2 regions of the Phytobacter sp. genome follow, and region 1 is predicted to be linked to the other one. Evidence: predicted binding sites of a transcription regulator. Region 1 holds the regulator's gene; the other holds the start of a gene.
The links. Region 1 encodes PhoB, which activates phosphate uptake and scavenging genes when phosphate is short. Its sites were predicted from a motif close to CTGTCATAAAACTGNCNNAT; they were not measured.

Region 1 (11,480 bases):
CTTCCGTATCGTATTTGTGCACGCTGGGTGCGACAAAAATAGGGTTCAGGTAGAGCGCCGTTACACCGAGCTTACGCAACCAGGGCAACTTTTCGCTGATGCCATCCAGGCATCCGCCATAAAACGTAGAGCCACCCGCCTCTCCCGTCAGCGGCTCATCCCAGTCACGCAGCACGATCTCCTGCTTTGCCGCATGATGAAAATAGACGTCATTCTGCTGCTCATTGCCCTTCTCACTGCGAGCAAAACGATCCGGGAAGATCTGATAAAACACCTGTTCAGCTACCCATTGCGGCCCGTCGTCAGGGTAATCCACAGCAAACTGCTCCAGACGAGCCGGGGGAAAGCGGCTGAAACCCTGCGGTGTGAACCATAACTGGCGATCTTCCCATAGCAGTTTGAAACTGTAACGACGACGCGGCTGACCGCTCTCCAGCGGGAGCGCTGCTCGCCATGCCGTCACGCCCGGTTTTGGTGACAGACGCACCCGGCGCATCACCAGCGGCGTCTCTTCGTTATCGATATCGACCCGAAGTGTGACGCGGGTTGGGAGCTTATTTCCGGTGAGCCAAAGAGTAATGACCAGTTGGTCATTGTTCTGTTTCACAAATGGCGCAACAGGCAAATGCCAGGCATGCAACATCGACTTTCCCCTCGATCAAAAATGGCGTCACTCTTGCACAAATGTAGTCCCACAAACTCATTCTTTCTGCTTTTTTATGGGGTTGAGAGCCAGGGCGCAGAAATTCCCCCCTCAGCATTTTTTCCCACAGACAGATGTGATCTGGTGGGATTTCCACCGGGCATATGCGCGAGTATTTTCAAGTTGGGTTCGTGCGATTGCCCGAAGTCTCACTCTCGTGCTGTTTTTATACTGTTTCAAACCCCAGCGTGAGAAAGGATTTAGCATGAGCAGCAAACCTGAGATTCTTGTCATCACTGAAATCCCGCAGGCGATGATCGATGTTCTTGAACAGCATTTTGTAGTGCATAAATACTGGTTGCAGGATCCGGAATCATTTCTGCGTGAACATGCGCATTCCATTCGTGGCGCATTGACCCGCGCAGCAAAAGGGATCAAAAAAGAGTTGATTGAAAAACTGCCCGCACTGGAAGTGATCAGCGGATTCGGTGTTGGCGTGGATGCAACCGACCTCGATACCTGCCGTCGCCTCAACATCAACGTCAGCAACACGCCGCGTGTCCTGAACGAATGCGTGGCCGATACCGGCCTTGCGCTGATGCTCGCCGTCTCTCGTAAGATTTGTGCCGCAGACAGCTTTGCCCGCTCCGGCGCATGGGAAAACGCGCAGTTTGAAAGCGCATGGAAAATGACTGGCAAACGCTGCGGTATCGTTGGCATGGGAAACATTGGTCATGAAGTAGCAAACCGCGCGGCGGCGTTCAATATGCCGATTCACTACTTCAGCCCGAATGCCGCGCAGAATACCGCGTGGACGCACCACAATTCACTCATTGAGTTAGCCAAAGCGGTGGATTTTCTCGTCCTGACCCTGCCGGGCGGCGCAGAAACCCACCACATCATTAATCGCGAAGTCCTGGAAGCGCTTGGGCCAGACGGCATCCTGGTGAATATTGCGCGTGGCACGGTCGTCGACACCGAGGCACTGATTGCCGTATTGCAGGAAGGCAAACTGCGCGGTGCAGGTCTGGATGTGTTCGAGAAAGAGCCGCACATTCCAGCAGCCTTAATGAGTCTGAAAAACGTGGTGTTGCTGCCGCATATCGCCAGCAACACCGCGGAAACCCGTCAGGCCATGGCTGACCTGACCATCGAAAACCTCGTTACTTACTTCAATGAAGGAAAACTGATCACGCCGGTTATTTAACGTTTTTCTGGTTCACATTGCCGTACAGAAAACAGGATTCTACTCCCGCTGGCAACAGCGGGAACTGCTACAAGGATCGCATTATGAACCGTTATCTGAAAGTGCTTATCTGCGCCATCGTTGCGCTCGCTATCTGGTTTTTTCCCGTGCCTGAAGGTCTGACGCCCCTGACCTGGCATATTCTCGCCATCTTTATCACCACCGTCGTTGCCTTTATTCTTCAACCGCTGCCGGTTGGCGCAGTGGCGCTTATCGCCATCAGCTTTATTATGCTCACCGGCATGATGACCACCGCTGAAGCACTGAAAGGCTTTAGCAGCACCACCGTCTGGTTGATTGTCGCAGCCTTTCTTTATGCCAAAGGATTTATCAAAACCGGACTCGGGCGGCGCATTGCTTATATGTTGATTCGTAGCTTCGGCGGCAGCTCATTACGTCTTGGCTACACGCTGGCGCTCAGCGACATGATTATCGCCCCGGCTACGCCGTCAAACACGGCTCGTGCGGGCGGCATCCTGTTCCCCATCGTACGCGGTGTCTCCAGCAGCTTTGGTTCCGAGCCGGATCAGAATCCGCGCAAGATCGGCGCTTTCCTGATGCAGACCGTGTTTCACTCCAACTGCCTGTCATCGTCCATGTTTATGACTGCCAGCGCCCCCAATGCGCTGATTGTCTCGCTGGCTGCCAGCACGCTGTTTGTCGATATTTCATGGGGAATGTGGACACTGAGTGCACTGGTACCCGGGGTGATTGCGTTTATCACCCTTCCGCTGGTCATCTACAAACTCTATCCGCCGGAAATCAAAAAGACCCCGCAGGCGAAAGCGCTTGCCCATGAAGAACTGCAAAAAATGGGGCCAGTCACCCGCGACGAGAGGATGACGATTGGCATTTTCCTGCTCTCCCTGCTGGCGTGGAGTACCTCGAAATGGACGGGACTCGATGCCACCGCCGTGGCACTTTCCGGCGTCTGCCTGATGCTCATGACCAACGTTATCAACTGGCAGGACGTGCAGTCGGAGAAGGGGGCATGGGATATTCTGGTCTGGCTGGGCGTGATGATCTGCCTGGCTGACAAGCTCAACCAGCTTGGCTTATTCAAATGGTTTGCCGTCACCACCTCTGCGCTGTTTACCGGCATTCCGTGGGAAATCACCCTCACCGTCCTGCTGATTGTCTACTGCTACTCCCACTACTTTTTTGCGGGGAGCACACCGCATGTCGTGGCGATGTATGCCGCCTTTGGTAGCGTTTCGGTTGCAACAGGGGCTCCACCGATGATGGTTGCGCTCTCTCTGGCGTTCGTAACCAACCTGATGAGCGGAATTTCGCACTACGGCAACGGTCCAGCGGTGATCTACTACGGCGCAGGCTATGTCGCGCAGCGTGACTGGTGGCGTCTGGGCTTTATTGTGATGCTGATTAACATCGTGATTTGGTTCGGGCTGGGTGCAGTGTGGTGGAAGATTTTAGGTTTGTGGTAACAAATCAGCCCGGTGGCGTGAGCGCACACCGGGCTTACACATTTTGCGTTATGCCAGTTTCTTACGGACAAACAGCCAGCCCACCAGCAGCAACAAAATCCACGCACATCCCACATAGAGTGAAATGCGGGTTTCCGGGTGCCAGCCAATCAGCGCAATGATAAATACCAGGAAAAGCAGACCGACAATCGTGGTCGCTACGCCGCCAGGCACTTTAAATTTCAGCGCCTTAACTTCATCTGCGGAGAGACGGCGACGGAAAGCCACCTGTGAGAGCAGGATCATGATCCACACCCAAACCGTGGCAAAGGTCGCCAGTGACGCAATCACCAGGAAGACGTTTTCCGGCATGATGTAGTTGAGATAAACCGCGGACAACAGCGCCAGCGTCATCACCAGTACGGTGACCCACGGGATCCCTTTGCGTGAGGTTTTGGCAAAGATTTTCGGCGCACTGCCCTGCTCCGCCATTCCGTGCAGCATACGGCCCACACCAAAGACATCGCTGTTAATGGCCGAAAGGGACGCGGTCAACACCACAAAGTTCAGAATACTGGCCGCAAAGGTGATACCCAGATGCTGGAAGGTGAGAACAAATGGGCTGCCCTCGGTGCCGACCTGGTTCCACGGATAGATAGACATAATCACGAACAGCGTACCCACGTAGAACACCAGAATACGCATGGGAACGGAGTTAATGGCACGTGGAATGGATTTCTCCGGGTCTTTCGCTTCCCCGGCGGTAATGCCAATGATTTCAATGCCGCCGTAGGCAAACATCACCATTTGCAGCGACATCACCATACCTATCCAGCCGTTACTGAAGAACCCACCGTTGGTCCACAGGTTGTGTATCCCGGTCGGCTGACCGCCGTTTCCAATACCCCAGATGATGATGCCAAACCCGGCTGCAATCATGATGATAATGGTGGCGACTTTGAAGAAGGAGAACCAGAACTCCAGTTCGCCGAACACTTTCACGCTCATCAGGTTAATGGCGCAGATGATCAGCACGACGCTGAGCACCCAAATCCAGTGCGGCACGGTGGGGAACCAGACGCCCATGTAGATACCAAAGGCCGTAACGTCAGCAATGGCAACTATCAGAATCTCAAAACAATAGGTCCAGCCGGTGATGTAACCAGCCAGTGGACCAAGGTTTTCCTGAGCATAACGGGAGAACGAACTGGCGGAGGGGTTGTGCACGGACATCTCGCCCAGCGCACGCATAATGATATAAGCCGCGACGCCGCCGATGATGTAGGCCAGCAGGACGCTCGGCCCCGCCATCTTTATGGCATCTGCGGAGCCGTAAAACAGCCCGGTGCCAATCGCCGACCCAAGGGCCATAAAGCGGATGTGGCGGGTACTCAACCCTCGCTTTAATTTATTCGTACTTTCCATCGTTCCCCGTTCCAGGATTCAAAAAAACAAAAAACCACGGGACCATAAGTCCCGTGGTTAGCAAACCATTTTGCACGACGTCTTAGTGTGCGCTGGAGGCAACCTGACGCCCGGCGACACGGTCCCAGCCTGCAGCCAGAATCACCATCACCAGCGTTGGCATCAACCAGGCAAGACCTTGCTCTGCCATTGGCAGGCGCTGAGTCCAGGCGGGTAACACATCGCTAAATGCAGAGGCTTTAATCCCGTCCAGCACGCCAAACGCGAGGCTGATGAACATCGCTGGCGCGATAACGCGGGACGAATTATGCCACCACGAACGGGTGAAGCTCAACACGACCAGAGCAATACACGGCGGGTAGATCATCGTCAACACCGGAATGGAGATCTGGATCAGGTGGCTCAGCCCCAGATTCGATACTGCCATGGAGAAGATACCGAGGATAAATACCAGCGTGCGATAGGAGAGCGGCAAATACTGCGCAAAAAACTCCGCACAGGCACAGGTCAGGCCAACCGCCGTCACCAGGCAGGCAATGAAAATCAATGCCGCCAGCAGGAAGCTCCCGGCACCACCAAAGGTGTGTGCAACGTAGGCATGCAGAATCGCAGCACCGTTAGCAGACTGATCCACCAGAGAGGAGCTATCTGAACCCAGACGGAACAGCGCCAGATACAGCAGGGTCAGGCCTACACCGGCCATCAGGCCAGCCCAGACGGTGTAACGGGTCAGCAGACGGGCTTCGGTCACACCACGCGAACGGGCGGCGTTCACGATGACGATACCAAACACCATCGCACCGAGGGTATCCATCGTCAGGTAACCATTGACGAAGCCATTAGAGAAGGCGGCGTGCTGGTAAGCGTCCATTGCATGGCTGATCGGACCCGCTGGCCAGACGATCGCCGCAACAGAGAGAATAATCAGCGCAATAATTTTCAGCGGGGCCAGGAAATTGCCGACGGTATCAAGCAATTTGCCAGGATAGAGCGACACCAGAATCACCAATGCGAAATAGATAACGCTGTAGATCAGCAGCGGCAGAGAACCTTCGCCCGTCAGCGGTGCAATACCCACTTCAAACGAAACGGTTGCAGTACGCGGTGTGGCAAACAGCGGTCCAACCGCCAGGTAACAAACCGTCGCCAGTAGAACGCCTGCAATTTTACCGATAGGTGTGCTGAGGCTGTCCACCCCACCACCCACCTTCGCCAGTGCAACAACCGTGAGCACAGGAAGACCGACAGCCGTAATCAAAAAGCCAAGTGATGCAGTCCAGACGTGCTCGCCTGCCTGCAAACCGACCATGGGAGGGAAAATGATATTGCCTGCGCCGACGAACAACGCAAAGGTCATAAAGCCCAGAGCAACGATATCTCGTGGTTTTAAATGATGGGTCATAAACGTTTACTGCCTGTGGATGTGGTGATGCAAATGTTGAAATTTTCGCCTTACCGTGCGGAACATTACAGCAGTAAGAGCCTGAAAATGAAGCGGGAAACACTTCCCACCCTGCGTGACGGAGAATAGTTTTTCGATTTACCACGCAAATACAGTGGGTCTGACGACCTACGGGGCGCAATTTAAACGCTTATAACGTTTAAAGGCAATAAGGGATCGCAAAACCAGATGGATATGCCAGATCTAAAAAAAACACCAGAGAATGATGCTGTATATAAGAAAAACGGATGGCTAATCATGCGAACAAAAAAGCAGCAAAGCCATATTCTGTGGATGAATAGATGTAAAGAGGGGTGAAAAAAGTGAAGTTCTGACACAAGTGGAAAGAAAAGCTGACACCCTGGGTGTCAGCTTGCGTTCTTCACGACCAGTCTTTCAGGCAGAATAAAGCTAAAGCGCGTGCCTTTGCCGGGCGTACTTTCGATTTCAAGCTTGCTGTCATGATGATTAACCGCATGTTTGACGATCGCCAGTCCCAGCCCACTTCCACCCGTTTGACGAGAGCGCGCTTTGTCCACGCGGTAGAAACGTTCTGTCAGACGCGGAATATGCTCCGCCGCAATGCCCGGCCCGTTATCCTCGACGCTGAACTGCACGCCGTGCGCCACGCGCCTCCACTGAACCGTGATGTGCGTACCAGCTGGAGTATGGTTCACCGCGTTATAAACCAGGTTCGAAATCGCACTGCGCAGTTGTTCATCGTTACCCAGCACTTTCACCCCGGCATCGACCACAAATTCCAGCTCATGCTTTTTGTGGCTGAGGGTTTGCGCCTCACGCTCCACAACCCGCAGCATCATCGGTACATCGATGATTTCATTGGGTGGCGTGATGGGCGCTGCTTCGATTTTCGACAGCGTCAGCAGCTGTTTAACCAGCCCTTCCATACGCGAGGTTTGCTCCCGCATGGTGTGCAGCGCTTTCTCACGCGGGAGTCCTTCCAGCGTCTGCTCCTGCATCATCTCCAGATAACCTTGCAATACCGTAAGCGGCGTGCGCAGTTCATGGCTGACGTTGGCAAAGAAGTTGCGTCGCGCCCCTTCAAGCTGGTGCATTTGTGTCACATCGCGCGCCACCATAAGCAACTGGTGCTCGCTGTAGGGCATCATGCGCATTTCGAGGTGACGGCCATTGTTGAGCACCAGATTAAGCGGCCTATCGAACTTTTGTGCTTTGTAGTAGCGGGTAAATTCAGGGTAACGCAGCAGGTTGAGGATGTTTTGTCCGTTATCATCCGGCCAGCGCAAGTTCATAAGCTGCTGAGCCAGACCATTACACCAAAAAATCGCGCCATCTTCGGTCGTCAGCACCACTGCATCCGGTAAGGACTCAGCCCCACTACGGAAGCGCTTGATCAGATTGCCCAGCTCACGGCGACGTTTTTTATTACGCATCTGCATTTGATGCAGGCCATAAAGCAGGGGTTCCCAACTTCCGGTGCCCGGCGGCGGGGTCATACTTTTATCGACCCATAACCACCAGGAAAGACGCATTAAATTCCAGAAATGCCAGGCCAGTAACCCGGTCACTGCCGCCAGTAAAAACCACGGCAAATAACCAAAGAATGCGCCAAGCAGTGCGGCAGGTAGACAACAAAGGATGAGTTCGAGTACCAGCCTTTTCCATGACAGCCGTTCCAGCACGCGTCACACTCCTGTCAGATTTCAGAAACGGGTTGAGAACCGATAACCCGTGCCGCGAACTGTTTGTACCATACGATCGTGGCCGCTGGTTTCCAGTGCTTTACGCAAGCGGCGAATATGCACGTCAACCGTGCGATCTTCTACATAGACATTGGTTCCCCAGACGTGGTTAAGCAGCTGTTCACGGCTGTAGACACGCTCCGGGTGCGTCATGAAGAAGTGCAACAGCTTAAACTCCGTCGGCCCCATGTCCAGGGGATTTTCACCGGTCATGACGCGGTGAGAGCTCGGATCGAGGCTCAGTCCCTGCATTTCGATGACTTCTTCAACCGCCATCGGCGAAATACGACGCATGACCGCTTTAATACGTGCGACCAGCTCTTTTGGGGAGAATGGCTTGGTAATATAATCATCTGCGCCGGTCTCGAGCCCACGCACACGATCTTCTTCTTCACCACGTGCCGTCAGCATCATCACCGGGATTTCACGGGTCATGGCTTCACGTTTAAGGTGTTTAATGAACTGAATACCAGAACCACCCGGCAACATCCAGTCCAGTAAAATCAGGTCGGGCCAGGGTTCATTCAGTTGGTTCACCGCGCTGTCATAATCTTCCGCTTCGACAGGTTGAAAGCCGTTTTGCTCAAGCACGAAACAAACCATCTCACGAATGGGTGCTTCATCTTCTACGACCAGAATGCGTCTTGCCATAATTTGCCCTGTTTAATTAAAGTCATCAGTCAACCGCGGCGCCAGTATGCGTCACTTTTGTGACAGATTTATGAAACAAATGACCGACAGATGACTCATGATTTTACTTTATGACAGCGGCGACGTTGCTTTCGCTGGCGGCTCATATGCCCTTGAATGTTATAATACTGTTTATGCTTTTTTGCCACGGAACCGCTATGCGCATCATTCATACCTCGGACTGGCATCTCGGTCAGAACTTTTACAGCAAGAGTCGGGCCGCAGAACACGACGCCTTCCTTACCTGGCTGCTGGCAACGGCAGAAGAACATCAGGTCGACGCGATCATTGTGGCGGGCGATATCTTCGATACCGGTTCGCCCCCCAGCTATGCTCGTGAGTTATACAACCAGTTTGTGGTGAAGCTACAGAGCACCGGCTGCCATCTGGTCGTACTGGCGGGTAACCACGACTCTGTCGCCACCCTTAATGAGTCGAAAGACATCCTGGCCTGGCTGAAAACCACCGTGGTTGCCAGCGCAGGAAGCCCACCTTTCTTCTTACCGTTGCGCGACGGTTCTCCTGGCGCAGTCTTCTGCCCGGTGCCGTTTTTACGCCCACGCGACATTGTAACCAGCCAGGCCGGACTCTCCGGGCAAGAAAAGCAACAGCATCTGTTAGGTGCTATCACCGACTATTATCAGCAGCAATACGATGCGGCCAGCGCCATGCGCGGCGATAAACCGCTGCCTATTATCGCCAGCGGCCACCTTACTACGGTTGGGGCCAGTAAAAGCGACGCCGTACGCGAGATCTATATCGGCACGCTTGACGCCTTCCCGGCCCAGAACTTCCCGCCTGCCGATTACATTGCGCTTGGCCATATTCATCGCCCACAGAAGATTGGCGGGCAGGAGCACATCCGCTACTGCGGTTCCCCGATTGCCCTGAGCTTTGACGAAACCGGCAAAGGCAAATATGTCAATCTGGTGACATTCGTTGAGGGAAAACTGGCGGATGTGACAGCGCTGGAGGTTCCCGTAACCCAACAGTTAGGGGTGATAAAAGGCGATCTGGAGGCGATCCGCAGCCAGCTTGAACAGTGGCGAGAGCATGATGCAGAACGCCCCGTCTGGCTTGATATTGAGATTGCCACCGACGACTACCTCAGCGACATGCAGCGTAAAATCCAGTTGCTCACCGCCGACCTGCCGGTCGAGGTGCTGCTGGTGCGGCGCAGCCGGGAACAGCGGGAGCGCATTCTTGCCAGTGAGCGCCGGGAAACCCTGAGCGAGCTGAAAGTGGAAGATGTCTTCGCCCGCCGTCTGGCGCAGGAAGAACTGGATGAAGCCCAACAGGCTCGTTTACAGGTCCTGTTTTTAGAAACACTGCACGGATTACATCAGGAGCACGATGCATGAAAATTCTTAGCCTGCGCCTGAGAAATCTCAACTCCCTGAAAGGGGAATGGAAGATTGATTTTACCGCCGAGCCTTTTTCCAGCAACGGTCTGTTCGCCATCACTGGCGCGACCGGGGCGGGTAAAACCACGCTGCTGGATGCCATTTGCCTCGCGCTTTATCACGAAACGCCACGCCTGAATAACGTCTCTCAGTCGCAAAATGATCTGATGACCCGCGACACCGCCGACTGCCTGGCGGAAGTGGAATTTGAAGTCAAAGGCATTGCCTACCGGGCGTTCTGGAGTCAGACCCGCGCCCGCAACCAACCGGACGGCAATTTACAGGTGCCGCGTGTTGAACTCGCGCAATGTGCCGATGGCAAAATCCTCGCCGACAAAGTCAAAGATAAACTGGAACTCACCGCCTCGTTAACGGGTCTCGATTATGGCCGTTTTACCCGTTCGATGCTGCTTTCTCAGGGGCAATTCGCCGCGTTTCTGAATGCCAAACCGAAAGAACGTGCAGAACTGCTGGAAGAGCTCACCGGGACAGAGATTTACGGCCAGATTTCTGCAGACGTCTTTGAAAAACACAAACTCGCCAAAACGGAGCTAGAAAAATGTCAGGCCCAGGCCGAGGGGGTTGTGCTGCTTAATGATGAGCAGCGCGGCGCACTGACATTAAGTTTGCAGGCACTCACTGACGAGGAACAGCGCCTGCTGAAAGGGCAACAAGCCGCACAAACGCAGTTGAACTGGCTCAACCGTAGCCATGAGTTGCAACAGGCTCACCAGCGTGCACAAGTGGCAAACCAGCAAGCGTTGCAAGCTCGCGCCGATGCGCAGCCTGAGTTGGTACGACTCAGCCGTGCACAGCCCGCTATAGTGCTGCGTCCGGTCTGGGAGCGAGTACAAGAGCAGCGCGTACAGTGGAAAAACAGCCACCGTCAGAATGAAGAAGTGAATACTCGCTTACATGCAACTCGTACCCTGCGGGCGCGCATACGCGCCAGTGCTTTGTGTCAACACGAACAACTCACGGTATCGCAAACCACGCTGAAAACCTGGCTGACGGATAACGCCCGTTTTGAGCGCTGGCAAAGCGAACTGGCAGGCTGGCGCGCCATGCTCAATCAGCAGGAAGAGGATAAAAAACCCTGGCAGGCTCTGCAGTCACGTATTGAGCAAAATGAACTAAAATTGCGTAGCCTGGCGACCGTTTCGCTGGAGATGACAGCAGATGAGGTCGCTTCAGCGCTGGCGTTAAGTGCGCAACATCGCCCGTTGCGCCAGCAATTGCATACGCTTCACGCCCGTTTTGCCCCTTTGCAAAAGCATCTCGCCCAGCGCCAGCAAAATCTTCTCGAACTGGAATCCGAGCGGAAAAAACGCGAGGAAGAACTGACACAGAAACGCGCCCAGTATAAAGAGAAGAATGCGCTGCTTACGGAAATTCGTACCGTCTGCGAACTCGAAGAGCGTATTCGCAGCCTGGAAAGCGAACGCGCCCGTCTCCAGCCCGACAGCCCCTGTCCACTTTGTGGC
Region 2 (11,480 bases), on a different contig from region 1:
TATTTTTTCGCTTTGAGTTTTTTGAGCCAGATCAGCAGCTCAAAAACGCCAAACAGGAAGATGCGGAATTCTTCCAGGCGTGTCATTTGCGGGCCGTCTTTTGGCAGCGTTTTTTTCATCATCGTGGCCTGTAGCGCATGCATAAACACGGTGAAGAACAGGGCGACGTTAACGAAAATATTCAGCGGCTTCGGGAACGGGGAAAACAGGTTAAGCAGCAAAAAAGCCCAGACAAAGAGCATCAGCAGACGCCCCAGATTAATCAGTATGTTCATTTTCCACTCCTTGTGATTCACGCAGATATAAGCGGTAGGCAACCTGACCGGCGATCTTCTCCCGGTGCAAACTCCAGCTTGCCGGGACAGGTGGCAGACCGTTCTCCACTTCGCTTTCCACATAGATTAGCGCGTCATCCGCCAGCCAGCCGTTGTTTTCCAGAAGCGTCAGTGTCTCTTCGAGCATGCCTTTGCGAAACGGCGGGTCGACGAAAACAATATTGTGCGGCGTTCCCGCCTGGGCAAGAAATGCCAGCGAGTTACCGGTGACCACTTTACCGTTGCTGGCTTTCAGGGTTGCCAGATTCTGCTGCAACTGCTGAGCGACACCGCGCTCCATTTCGAGCAATGTGGCGCTGGCGGCATAGCGAGACAAGGCTTCTAAGCCCAGCGCGCCACTTCCGGCAAAGCAGTCGAGGCAGTGTGCATCAACCATCGACGGGGCCAGCCAGTTGAATAAGGTTTCACGCACGCGGTCGGTGGTGGGGCGCAGACCGGGGCTGTCTGGCACGGGAAGTTTACGTCCGCGCCATTGTCCGCCAATGATGCGGATTTGGCCGGTGGCGGCCCGAGTGGGTTTCTTCATGGTCATCGCTTTGCTCATCATTTCGGCCTGCTATTCTAGCGGCGTGTTGCACGGCGCGAAACCTTAATCCGCAGGCGGTGAAGCGTGTTAAGGAAAGTGATAGACTATTTAACTAATTAAATTTTTTTAGCCCCTGCTACGGCATTGTGGGCGTGTGCCATAAATTAACCGCGGGAGTATGGTCGCAAATGGCGGATGAAAAGAAACGTGGCTTTTTCTCCTGGCTCGGCTTTGGGCAAAAAGAGCAGGCAAAAGAAGAAGTAAAAGAAGAAGTCAACGCACAAGAAGCGGAACAGACCGTCGAAGCGGCACAATCTCACACCGTTGAAGAGAGCGACGTCTTTGCTGAAAACGTTGTTGAGGTGACGGAGCAGCTTGTTGAGCAGGAAGATAAGCCGGACGTAGTGGAAGCACCTCAATCCACGACGGTTGAGCACGAAGAACTGCCGTTGCCGGAAGAGGTAACTGAGCCGGAAATCGCGGAAGAAGAGTGGCAGCCGGAGCAGGAAAGCGTCGTTGATGAAGATGCCCCGCTCAGCGACGAAGAGCTGGAAGCGCAGGCCTTAGCGGCTGTTGCCGCCGAAGAAGCGCTGGTGGTGCTGCCTGTAGAAGAGTTAGTAGAAGAATCACCAGAAGCGCCCGTTGAAGAACCGGTTGAAGAAGCGGTTGTTGAGCAGGAAAAACCAACCAAAGAAGGCTTCTTCACGCGTCTTAAACGCAGCTTGCTCAAAACCAAAGAAAACCTCGGTTCCGGATTTATCAGTCTGTTCCGTGGCAAGAAAATCGATGATGATCTCTTTGAAGAGCTTGAAGAGCAGCTGCTAATTGCCGACGTGGGTGTGGAAACGACCCGTAAAATCATCGCCAATCTGACGGAAGGTGCCTCGCGTAAGCAATTGCGCGACGCCGAAGCACTCTATGGTTTGCTGAAAGAAGAGATGGGTGACATCCTTGCCAAAGTGGACGAACCGCTGAACGTAGAAGGCAAAACACCTTTTGTTATTCTGATGGTTGGCGTGAACGGCGTGGGTAAAACCACCACTATCGGCAAACTGGCGCGCCAGTTCGAGCAGCAGGGCAAGTCGGTTATGTTGGCTGCCGGGGATACCTTCCGAGCGGCTGCCGTTGAGCAGTTGCAGGTGTGGGGCCAGCGTAACAACATTCCGGTTATTGCTCAGCACACTGGTGCGGATTCCGCTTCGGTGATTTTTGACGCCATCCAGGCAGCGAAAGCGCGCAATGTGGATGTGTTGATTGCCGATACCGCAGGGCGTTTGCAGAACAAAGCGCACCTGATGGAAGAGTTGAAGAAAATCGTCCGCGTGATGAAGAAGCTGGACGAAGATGCACCGCATGAAATCATGCTGACTATCGATGCCAGCACCGGGCAGAATGCGGTAAGCCAGGCCAAACTGTTCCATGAAGCCGTTGGCCTGACGGGGATTACGCTGACCAAACTGGACGGAACCGCGAAGGGCGGCGTCATCTTCTCGGTGGCGGATCAGTTTGGCATTCCTATCCGTTACATCGGGGTCGGCGAACGAATTGAAGACCTGCGTCCGTTTAATGCGGGCGATTTTATTGAGGCACTTTTTGCCCGAGAGGATTAACAATGATTCGCTTTGAACACGTCAGCAAAGCCTATCTCGGTGGGAGACAAGCGTTGCAGGGGGTGACATTCCACCTGCAGCCGGGCGAGATGGCATTTCTGACCGGCCACTCTGGCGCAGGGAAAAGTACCCTGCTCAAGCTTATTTGTGGCATCGAGCGGCCAAGCGCCGGGAAAATCCTGTTTGGCGGGCATGACATTACTCGTCTGAAAAACCGTGAAGTGCCGTTCCTGCGTCGGCAGATCGGCATGATTTTCCAGGATCACCACCTGCTGATGGACAGAACGGTGTATGACAACGTGGCGATCCCGTTGATCATTGCCGGTGCCAGCGGTGACGATATCCGCCGTCGCGTGTCTGCGGCACTGGATAAAGTGGGCCTGCTCGACAAAGCGAAAAGTTTCCCGATTCAGCTTTCCGGCGGTGAACAGCAGCGTGTGGGGATTGCCCGTGCGGTGGTCAACAAGCCTGCGGTACTGCTGGCGGATGAACCGACCGGTAACCTGGACGATGCCCTCTCTGAAGGGATTTTACGTCTGTTTGAGGAGTTTAATCGCGTGGGGGTAACGGTATTGATGGCGACGCACGACCTGGGGCTTATCTCCCGTCGTTCGTACCGCATGCTGACCCTGAGCGATGGCCATTTGCATGGAGGCCTGGCGGGTGAATAAGCGCGACGCAATTAATCAAATCCGGCAGTTTGGCAGTAAACTTGATCGCTTCCGTAAATCGGCAGGCGGGGCGGGTGATGCTGGTCGTAACGCAACACGTCGTGGTAAAACACCGTCGAAACCAAACTCCCGTAAAACCAACGTGTTTAACGAGCAGGTGCGCTATGCCTTCCATGGTGCCTTACAGGATCTGAAGAGCAAACCCTTTGCGACTTTCCTGACGGTGATGGTGATTGCTATCTCCCTGACGCTGCCAAGCGTCTGCTATATGGTCTACAAAAACGTTAACCAGGCGGCCTCGCAGTATTACCCGTCGCCGCAAATCACCGTCTATTTTGACAAGTCGCTGGATGATGACGCAGCGGCGCAGGTCGTCGGGCAGTTGCAATCAGAGCAGGGCGTTGAAAAGGTGAATTACCTTTCACGCGAAGATGCGCTGGGTGAGTTCCGTAACTGGTCAGGCTTTGGCGGCGCGCTGGATATGCTGGAAGAGAATCCGCTGCCAGCTGTTGCGGTGGTCGTTCCTAAGCTGGATTTCCAGAGCACTGACTCGCTGAACACGCTGCGTGACCGTATTTCGAAACTGCACGGCATTGATGAAGTGCGTATGGACGACAGCTGGTTTGCGCGTCTGGCGTCATTAACTGGCCTGGTCGGGCGTGTGTCGGCGATGATCGGTGTACTGATGATCGCAGCGGTGTTTCTTGTTATCGGAAACAGCGTGCGCTTGAGCATCTTCTCGCGCCGCGACTCCATCAACGTGCAGAAACTGATTGGTGCAACGGATGGCTTTATCCTGCGTCCTTTCCTGTACGGCGGTGCACTTCTGGGCTTTAGTGGGGCGTTCCTGTCACTGATTCTGTCTGAGATTCTGGTGCTGAGACTCTCGTCAGCAGTGACCGAAGTGGCGAAGGTTTTTGGTACGCAATTTGAGCTGAGCGGACTCTCGTTCGACGAGTGTTTGTTACTCCTGCTGCTGTGCTCAATGATTGGCTGGGTAGCCGCCTGGCTCGCTACCGTTCAACATTTACGTCACTTTACTCCACAGTAAAAAATCTCTGATATACTCTTTCCCTGCAATGCAGTATTCCCGTAGCAGGGAAAGCGTATAACTGATATCTCCCTTCCCCTGCCCCGGTTTTTCATACTTATGTCACATTTTGTGCCTAATTTATTCACAACCCATCCTGGAACTTGTGGATAAAATCACTGTCTGATAAAAGAGTGAATGCTATTCTCGTTGCTCATTAACGCTGGCATGTTTGTTGCCTGATGGGGACAGACCGCCGCCAGTTGGATGTAAATTGAGAGGATTTGAATGACCAAAGAAATGCAATCTTTAGCTTTAGCCCCTGTTGGTAACCTGGAGTCTTACGTCCGGGCTGCGAACGCATGGCCGATGTTGACGGCTGATGAAGAAAGGGCATTGGCTGAAAAGCTGCATTACCAGGGCGATCTGGAAGCAGCTAAAACGCTGATCCTGTCTCACCTGCGCTTTGTTGTTCATGTTGCTCGTAATTATTCGGGCTATGGCCTGCCGCAGGCAGACCTGATTCAGGAAGGCAATATCGGCCTGATGAAAGCCGTCCGTCGCTTCAACCCGGAAGTGGGTGTGCGTCTGGTCTCTTTCGCCGTGCACTGGATCAAAGCCGAAATTCATGAATACGTGCTGCGTAACTGGCGCATTGTGAAAGTCGCAACCACCAAAGCACAGCGTAAGCTGTTCTTTAACCTGCGTAAAACTAAGCAGCGTCTGGGCTGGTTTAATCAGGATGAAGTGGAAATGGTGGCGCGTGAGCTGGGCGTGAGCAGCAAAGACGTGCGTGAAATGGAATCGCGTATGGCGGCTCAGGACATGACATTTGACATGTCTTCTGATGACGAATCCGACAGCCAGCCAATGGCTCCGGTGCTCTACCTGCAGGACAAATCGTCTAACTTTGCTGACGGCATTGAAGATGATAACTGGGAAGAGCAAGCCGCGAACAAGCTGACCTATGCAATGGAAGGCCTCGACGAGCGTAGCCAGGATATCATCCGCGCTCGCTGGTTGGACGACGACAACAAGTCCACCTTGCAGGAGCTTGCTGACCGTTACGGTGTTTCCGCTGAGCGTGTACGCCAGCTGGAAAAGAACGCGATGAAGAAACTGCGTGCCGCGATTGAAGCGTAAATAGCACGTGAAAGAATGAGCCGGGTTAAGCGAAAGCGACCCGGCTTTTTGTTATCTTAAATATGCCCTCTAAGACAATCGAGCAGCACGTCAAACGCCGAATTCATCTCCTCTTCCTCCATGGCAGCAAAGCCCATCAGCAGCCCTTTTAGCGGCTTATTTCCCGCGTAATAGCGTGAAAGTGCCCGTACCAGAATGCCACGGTCATTTGCCTGCCGGGCAAGCTCTGCGTCATCGCATTCATCGGGGAGCGACAATACCAGGTGCAGACCGGCATTATCGTTATATTCACTCAGTGCCTCTTTCCCCAGCGCGTCGGTAATCAGTCCCGCCAGCCGGGCGCGGCGTCGGGCATAAAGCAGCCGCATGCGGCGGATATGCGCTGTGTAATAGCCTTCACTGATAAACAGCGCCAGCGCTTCCTGATCCAGCAGTCGCCCTCCACGGTATAGCTCCGTATGGGCAGTTTTCAGCGCCTGCATTAAAGGGCGCGGCAGCACCAGATAGCCAAGACGAAGCCCTGGGTAGAGCGTTTTACTGAACGTACCGGTGTAGATAACCGGGGCGTCATCCACCAGTCCCTGCAGAGCGGGGATAGGCTGACCGGAAAAACGAAATTCGCTGTCGTAATCATCTTCCACAATCCAGCTCCCTGTTTGCCGGGCCAGCGCCAGCAAGCGCTGGCGACGTTCAAGGCTCATCACGCAGCCGAGCGGATACTGGTGAGAAGGGGTGACGAAAATCAGTTTTGGCGGAGGCTCCCCCGCGTCCGGCGGGTTCATGCCTGCCAGGTCGACGTCAATGGACTCAAGCGTGACGCCGTTCATCGCCAGCACATTACGTATCCCCCAGTAGGCCGGTTCTTCGATCCAAGCGCTATCGCCGGGGTTACACAGCATCCGCGAAACCAGATCGATGGCCTGATGAATCCCTTCGGTTATCAGGATGTGCCCGGGGCTGCATTTCACCGAACGGGTAATGCGCAGATAGTCCACCAGCGCCTGTTGTAGCGCCAGACTTCCCCCGCTGCTGCTATAAGAGAGCTGGCTGGCCTGCGGTTTACGACTTATACGTGACTGGATTTTTCGAAACAGAGCATGGGGAAAGGCATTCACATCCGGTACGCCGGGCAGAAAAGCGCCCCACTGGCGTGGGCTGGCGCTGCTGCGCTGCAAAAGGCTTTGTCCCCGGGCCGACAGATGTGAGGGGAGGTTGCAGGTGGTACCCTCAGCATGAGAAGAGGGGGCCGAAAGCAGGCTATCAGGAACAGTCTGCGCAACAAAAGTGCCGCTGCCGGTACGCGAAATCACATAACCTTCCGCCAATAGTTGCTCATAAACCGTCAGTACCGTGTTTCGCGATAAGTGCAGTTCAGTTGCTAAATCCCTGCTGGGTGGCAGACGGCTTTGCGGAGGCAGACTCCCTTCGAGGATCGACAGGCGAATCGCGTTATATAATTTCTTATGCAGCTTACCATCGGGCTGAGCGTCCAGACGTAATTGCAGCAAATCACTGACAAGTGAGCGCAATTGGATCCCTCAATTATTCAAAACTGGTACTCGATTATAGGACCGCTTATGGCATTGTGGCAAAAGATGACTGCTGCGAAATGAATCAATGACGGGGGAGTACAAGGTGAAAAATAACGAACTACAGCAACGCCGTTTAGCGGCGACACCGCGTGGAATTGGCGTCATGTGCGGCTTTTATGCCGACAAGGCAGAAAACGCCACGCTGTGGGATGTTGAAGGTAATGAAGTGATCGATTTCGCGGCCGGGATTGCAGTGCTGAATACCGGGCATCGTCATCCGAAGGTTGTTGCGGCGGTGGAAAAACAGTTACAGGCGTTTACCCACACTGCGTATCAGATTGTCCCTTACGAAAGTTATGTGTCACTGGCGGAACGCATTAATGAACGTGCACCCGTTGAAGGGCCGGCCAAAACGGCCTTTTTCTCGACCGGTGCAGAGGCAGTTGAGAATGCGGTGAAAATCGCCCGTGCGTATACCAAACGCCCGGGAGTGATCACCTTCGGCGGCGGTTTCCACGGTCGTACCTATATGACCATGGCCCTGACCGGCAAAGTGGCACCGTACAAAATCGGCTTTGGTCCGTTCCCGGGCTCTATTTTCCACGCCCAGTTCCCGAACGAGCTGCACGGCGTAAGTACGGCTGACGCGATGAAAAGCCTGGACCGCATTTTCAAAGCGGATATTGCTGCGGATCAGGTGGCGGCTATTCTGCTTGAGCCGGTGCAGGGCGAAGGTGGGTTTAACATCGCTCCTGATGATTTTATGCAGGCGCTGCGCAAACTCTGCGATACCCACGGCATCTTGTTGATTACTGACGAAGTGCAAACTGGTTTTGCGCGCACCGGTAAGTTGTTTGCGGTGGAGTACTACAGCGTTAAACCGGATCTCATCACCATGGCCAAAAGCCTTGCGGGCGGTTTGCCACTTTCAGCCGTCGCCGGGCGTGCTGACGTGATGGATGCGCCAGCACCTGGTGGGCTGGGCGGCACTTACGCGGGCAACCCACTGGCGGTGGCGGCTGCGCATGCAGTACTGGATGTGATTGAAGAAGAGAATCTGTGCGAGCGTGCTAACCACCTGGGTAAACACCTGGTGGAAGTACTGACCAAAGCAAAAGCAGACTGCCCATACATTGCAGATATTCGTGCGCAGGGTTCGATGGTGGCGGTAGAGTTTAATGACCCGCAAACCGGGGAGCCGTCGGCGGCCTTCACAAAACAGGTGCAGGATAAAGCGTTAGCAGCCGGCTTGCTGTTACTCAGCTGCGGGGTCTACGGTAACGTGATTCGTTTCCTTTATCCGCTAACCATCCCCGAAGTTCAGTTCCGTAAAGCGTTAGATATTATTCATCAATCGCTGACACGATAAACCTTTGTCGCAACGAAAGCCGCCTTTTGGCGGCTTTCTCACATTGTTCATCCCGCTGTTATATAACCTTCAAAAATGTTGTTCCAAATTTCAGAAAATGGGGTATGTTTTAGCAGAGAATGCTGCAAAGGCACGGGCAGACCGTCTCTGAACTACTATCATATTCTTTTCTTATGACAGTAAACAAAATAATGTGCCAAACAACAACATCACAACAAATTCAATCACCATAAGAATGGGGAACCTCAGGATGAAAATGAAGGGCAAAGCGTTACTGGCAGGATGTATTGCGTTAGCGATGAGCAACATGGCATTCGCCAAAGATATTAAAGTTGCTGTTGTCGGTGCAATGTCTGGCCCGGTTGCGCAGTACGGTGATCAGGAATTTACAGGTGCTGAGCAGGCTGTTGCAGATATCAACGCGAAAGGCGGTATCAAAGGCGACAAACTGGTTATCACTAAATACGACGATGCATGTGACCCGAAACAAGCGGTCGCAGTAGCAAACAAAGTGGTTAATGATGGCATTAAATACGTTATCGGCCACCTGTGCTCCTCTTCTACTCAGCCGGCGTCTGACATTTACGAAGACGAAGGTATTCTGATGATCACCCCAGCCGCTACCGCACCGGAGCTGACTGCACGTGGTTATAAACTGACTCTGCGTACCACTGGGCTCGACTCAGACCAGGGTCCGACTGCAGCAAAATACATTCTTGAGAGCGTGAAACCGCAGCGCATTGCCGTGATTCATGACAAACAGCAGTACGGTGAAGGTCTGGCGCGCGCAGTACAAGATGGCCTGAAAAAAGGCGGCGCGAACGTGGTCTTCTTTGATGGTATTACCGCTGGTGAGAAAGATTTCTCTACCCTGGTCGCCCGTCTGAAGAAAGAGAACATCGATTTCGTTTACTACGGTGGATACCACCCGGAAATGGGGCAGATCCTGCGCCAGTCTCGTGCCGCTGGTCTGAAAACCAAATTCATGGGGCCGGAAGGTGTAGCGAACGTTTCCCTGTCTAACATCGCAGGCGAATCTGCTGAAGGCATGTTAGTGACTAAACCGAAAAACTACGACCAGGTTCCAGCGAACAAACCTATCGTAGATGCGATCAAAGCGAAGAAACAGGATCCAAGCGGCGCGTTCGTGTGGACGACTTATGCTGCACTGCAGTCTCTGGCCGCTGGTCTGAACCAGACCGCAGAGCCGGCTGAAATCGCAACCTGGCTGAAAGCGAACTCCGTTGAAACTGTCATGGGGCCGTTGTCCTGGGATGCGAAAGGCGATCTGAAAGGCTTTGAGTTCGGTGTCTTCACCTGGCATGCGAACGGTACTGCGACCGACGCGAAATAAACAGCAAAAAGGCAACGCAAGTTGCCTTTTTTAGTGTTTGCGCCCTCTCCCCGTGGGAGAGGGTTGGGGTGAGGGCATCAGGCCGCTCTGTCTCAAAAAACTAACGCTTCACCCAGCCGTCATTCTGCGCGGTAAAGCCCATCGCCTGAGCAAAGGCAGCCATCACGGTGCGATCCTCCACTCCAGCTTCGGTAATCCACCAGGTGGTGATGTTGGGGTTTTCGCGAATCACCTCATCCAACAGATATTTTCCGACGCCACGGCGACGGGTGACGTCACGCACGCGAAGGGAATCCAGAGCGCCTTGTGTGCCAAGAAGCGTCACGCGAACGGCCGCTAATAAGCGGTCATTAAAACGCGCAGCATAGATATGGTGGGTTTCATCAACCTGCAACGATGCAGGGGAGTACTCCGGCCAGACTTTAGCTAAATCAATATGATCCTGATCGGTAAACGTCACCAGACGGATGATGGTCAATTTCATTTACAGCTTGTCCATGTCTCTAAAGATAATTGCAGTGTAAACAATTTCGCCTGGTGCGGGCTGTTACTTTTTTATATTTCGTTTTGCAGGCGATTACTTTTGAGGCGGACGTTGTAGCAGTTTTAAACATTAGCGATCGAAAACCAGGTAGCATTTTTACCTAAAAGGTAGCGTTTTATTCCGCTCTTTGTGCCATTATTTTATGCTGCCAACTGAACTTTTTAGGTTTATCTCCTGGTAAATTCAGAATATTATCTTTGCTTAATCGCCTGAAAAATAGAGTATTTAGTCTGGTTTTTGCCAAAAAACTGCGCTAAACCATTCATGGCACTGGTAAAAATAGCGTTGTCTATTAAAAGTACAGAATGCTTTTTAACCATAAAAAAACAATATTTTCACACAACTCTTTCATGTCGCAGTGAAGCGACCTGAGGGGATGTGTCGCACTACATCACGAACGGGGATTTGAAGTATGAAAAGGAACGCGAAGACGGTACTCGCGGGGATTGTTGCATTTGCAATGTCCCACGCGACCATGGCGGCAGATATTAAGGTTGCGGTTGTCGGCGCGATGTCCGGTCCGGTGGCCCAGTGGGGCGACATGGAGTTCAACGGCGCACGCCAGGCTATCAAAGACATCAATGCAAAAGGTGGCGTGAAGGACGATAAACTGGTTGCCGTGGAATATGACGACGCCTGCGATCCTAAACAAGCTGTTGCAGTCGCGAATAAAATCGTCAACGACGGCATCAAATATGTAATCGGTCACCTCTGCTCATCATCAACGCAGCCTGCGTCTGACATCTATGAAGACGAAGGTATTCTGATGATCTCACCGGGTGCAACGAACCCGGAACTGACCCAACGCGGCTACAAATACATCATGCGTACCGCAGGGCTGGACTCATCCCAGGGGCCGACCGCCGCGAAGTACATCCTGAATTCCGTTAAACCTCAGCGCATTGCCATCATTCATGATAAGCAGCAGTACGGTGAAGGCCTGGCGCGTTCCGTTCAGGAGAGCCTGAAAGCCAGCGGTGCAAACATCGTCTTCTTTGACGGCATTACCGCGGGTGAGAAAGATTTCTCTGCACTGGTGGCGCGCCTGAAGAAAGAAAATATCGATTTTGTCTACTACGGTGGTTATTACCCGGAGATGGGCCAGATTCTGCGTCAGGCGCGTTCAAACGGCCTGAAAACCCAGTTCATGGGGCCGGAAGGCGTGGGTAATGCCTCCCTCTCGAACATCGCGGGTGATGCGGGCGAAGGCATGCTGGTAACGATGCCAAAACGCTACGACCAGGACCCGGCCAACCAGGGCATTGTTGATGCGCTGAAGGTAGAGAAAAAAGATCCGAGCGGTCCGTATGTTTGGATCACTTATGCTGCCGTGCAGTCTCTTGCGCAGGCACTTGACCGTTCGAGC

Region 2: a site for PhoB is predicted at 4,282-4,301, ahead of rpoH (RNA polymerase sigma factor RpoH). Genes of this name have one in related genera too.

The regions. Positions count from the first base shown of each region.
Region 1 is NZ_JCACPZ010000004.1:1,201,851-1,213,330, forward strand. Features, by position in the region: gene malZ (maltodextrin glucosidase) at 1-643, opposite strand, end outside; gene AC5JPW_RS09670 (2-hydroxyacid dehydrogenase) at 909-1,850, shown strand; gene AC5JPW_RS09675 (anion permease) at 1,934-3,334, shown strand; gene proY (proline-specific permease ProY) at 3,383-4,738, opposite strand; gene brnQ (branched-chain amino acid transporter carrier protein BrnQ) at 4,821-6,140, opposite strand; gene phoR (phosphate regulon sensor histidine kinase PhoR) at 6,548-7,843, opposite strand; gene phoB (phosphate response regulator transcription factor PhoB) at 7,865-8,554, opposite strand; gene sbcD (exonuclease subunit SbcD) at 8,752-9,954, shown strand; gene sbcC (exonuclease subunit SbcC) at 9,951-11,480, shown strand, end outside.
Region 2 is NZ_JCACPZ010000001.1:436,561-448,040, forward strand. Features, by position in the region: gene AC5JPW_RS02025 (DUF1145 family protein) at 1-269, opposite strand, end outside; gene rsmD (16S rRNA (guanine(966)-N(2))-methyltransferase) at 259-861, opposite strand; gene ftsY (signal recognition particle-docking protein FtsY) at 1,050-2,471, shown strand; gene ftsE (cell division ATP-binding protein FtsE) at 2,474-3,142, shown strand; gene ftsX (permease-like cell division protein FtsX) at 3,135-4,193, shown strand; gene rpoH (RNA polymerase sigma factor RpoH) at 4,461-5,315, shown strand; gene pdxR (MocR-like pyridoxine biosynthesis transcription factor PdxR) at 5,372-6,844, opposite strand; gene AC5JPW_RS02060 (4-aminobutyrate--2-oxoglutarate transaminase) at 6,951-8,216, shown strand; gene AC5JPW_RS02065 (branched-chain amino acid ABC transporter substrate-binding protein) at 8,467-9,570, shown strand; gene panM (aspartate 1-decarboxylase autocleavage activator PanM) at 9,671-10,054, opposite strand; gene livK (high-affinity branched-chain amino acid ABC transporter substrate-binding protein LivK) at 10,527-11,480, shown strand, end outside.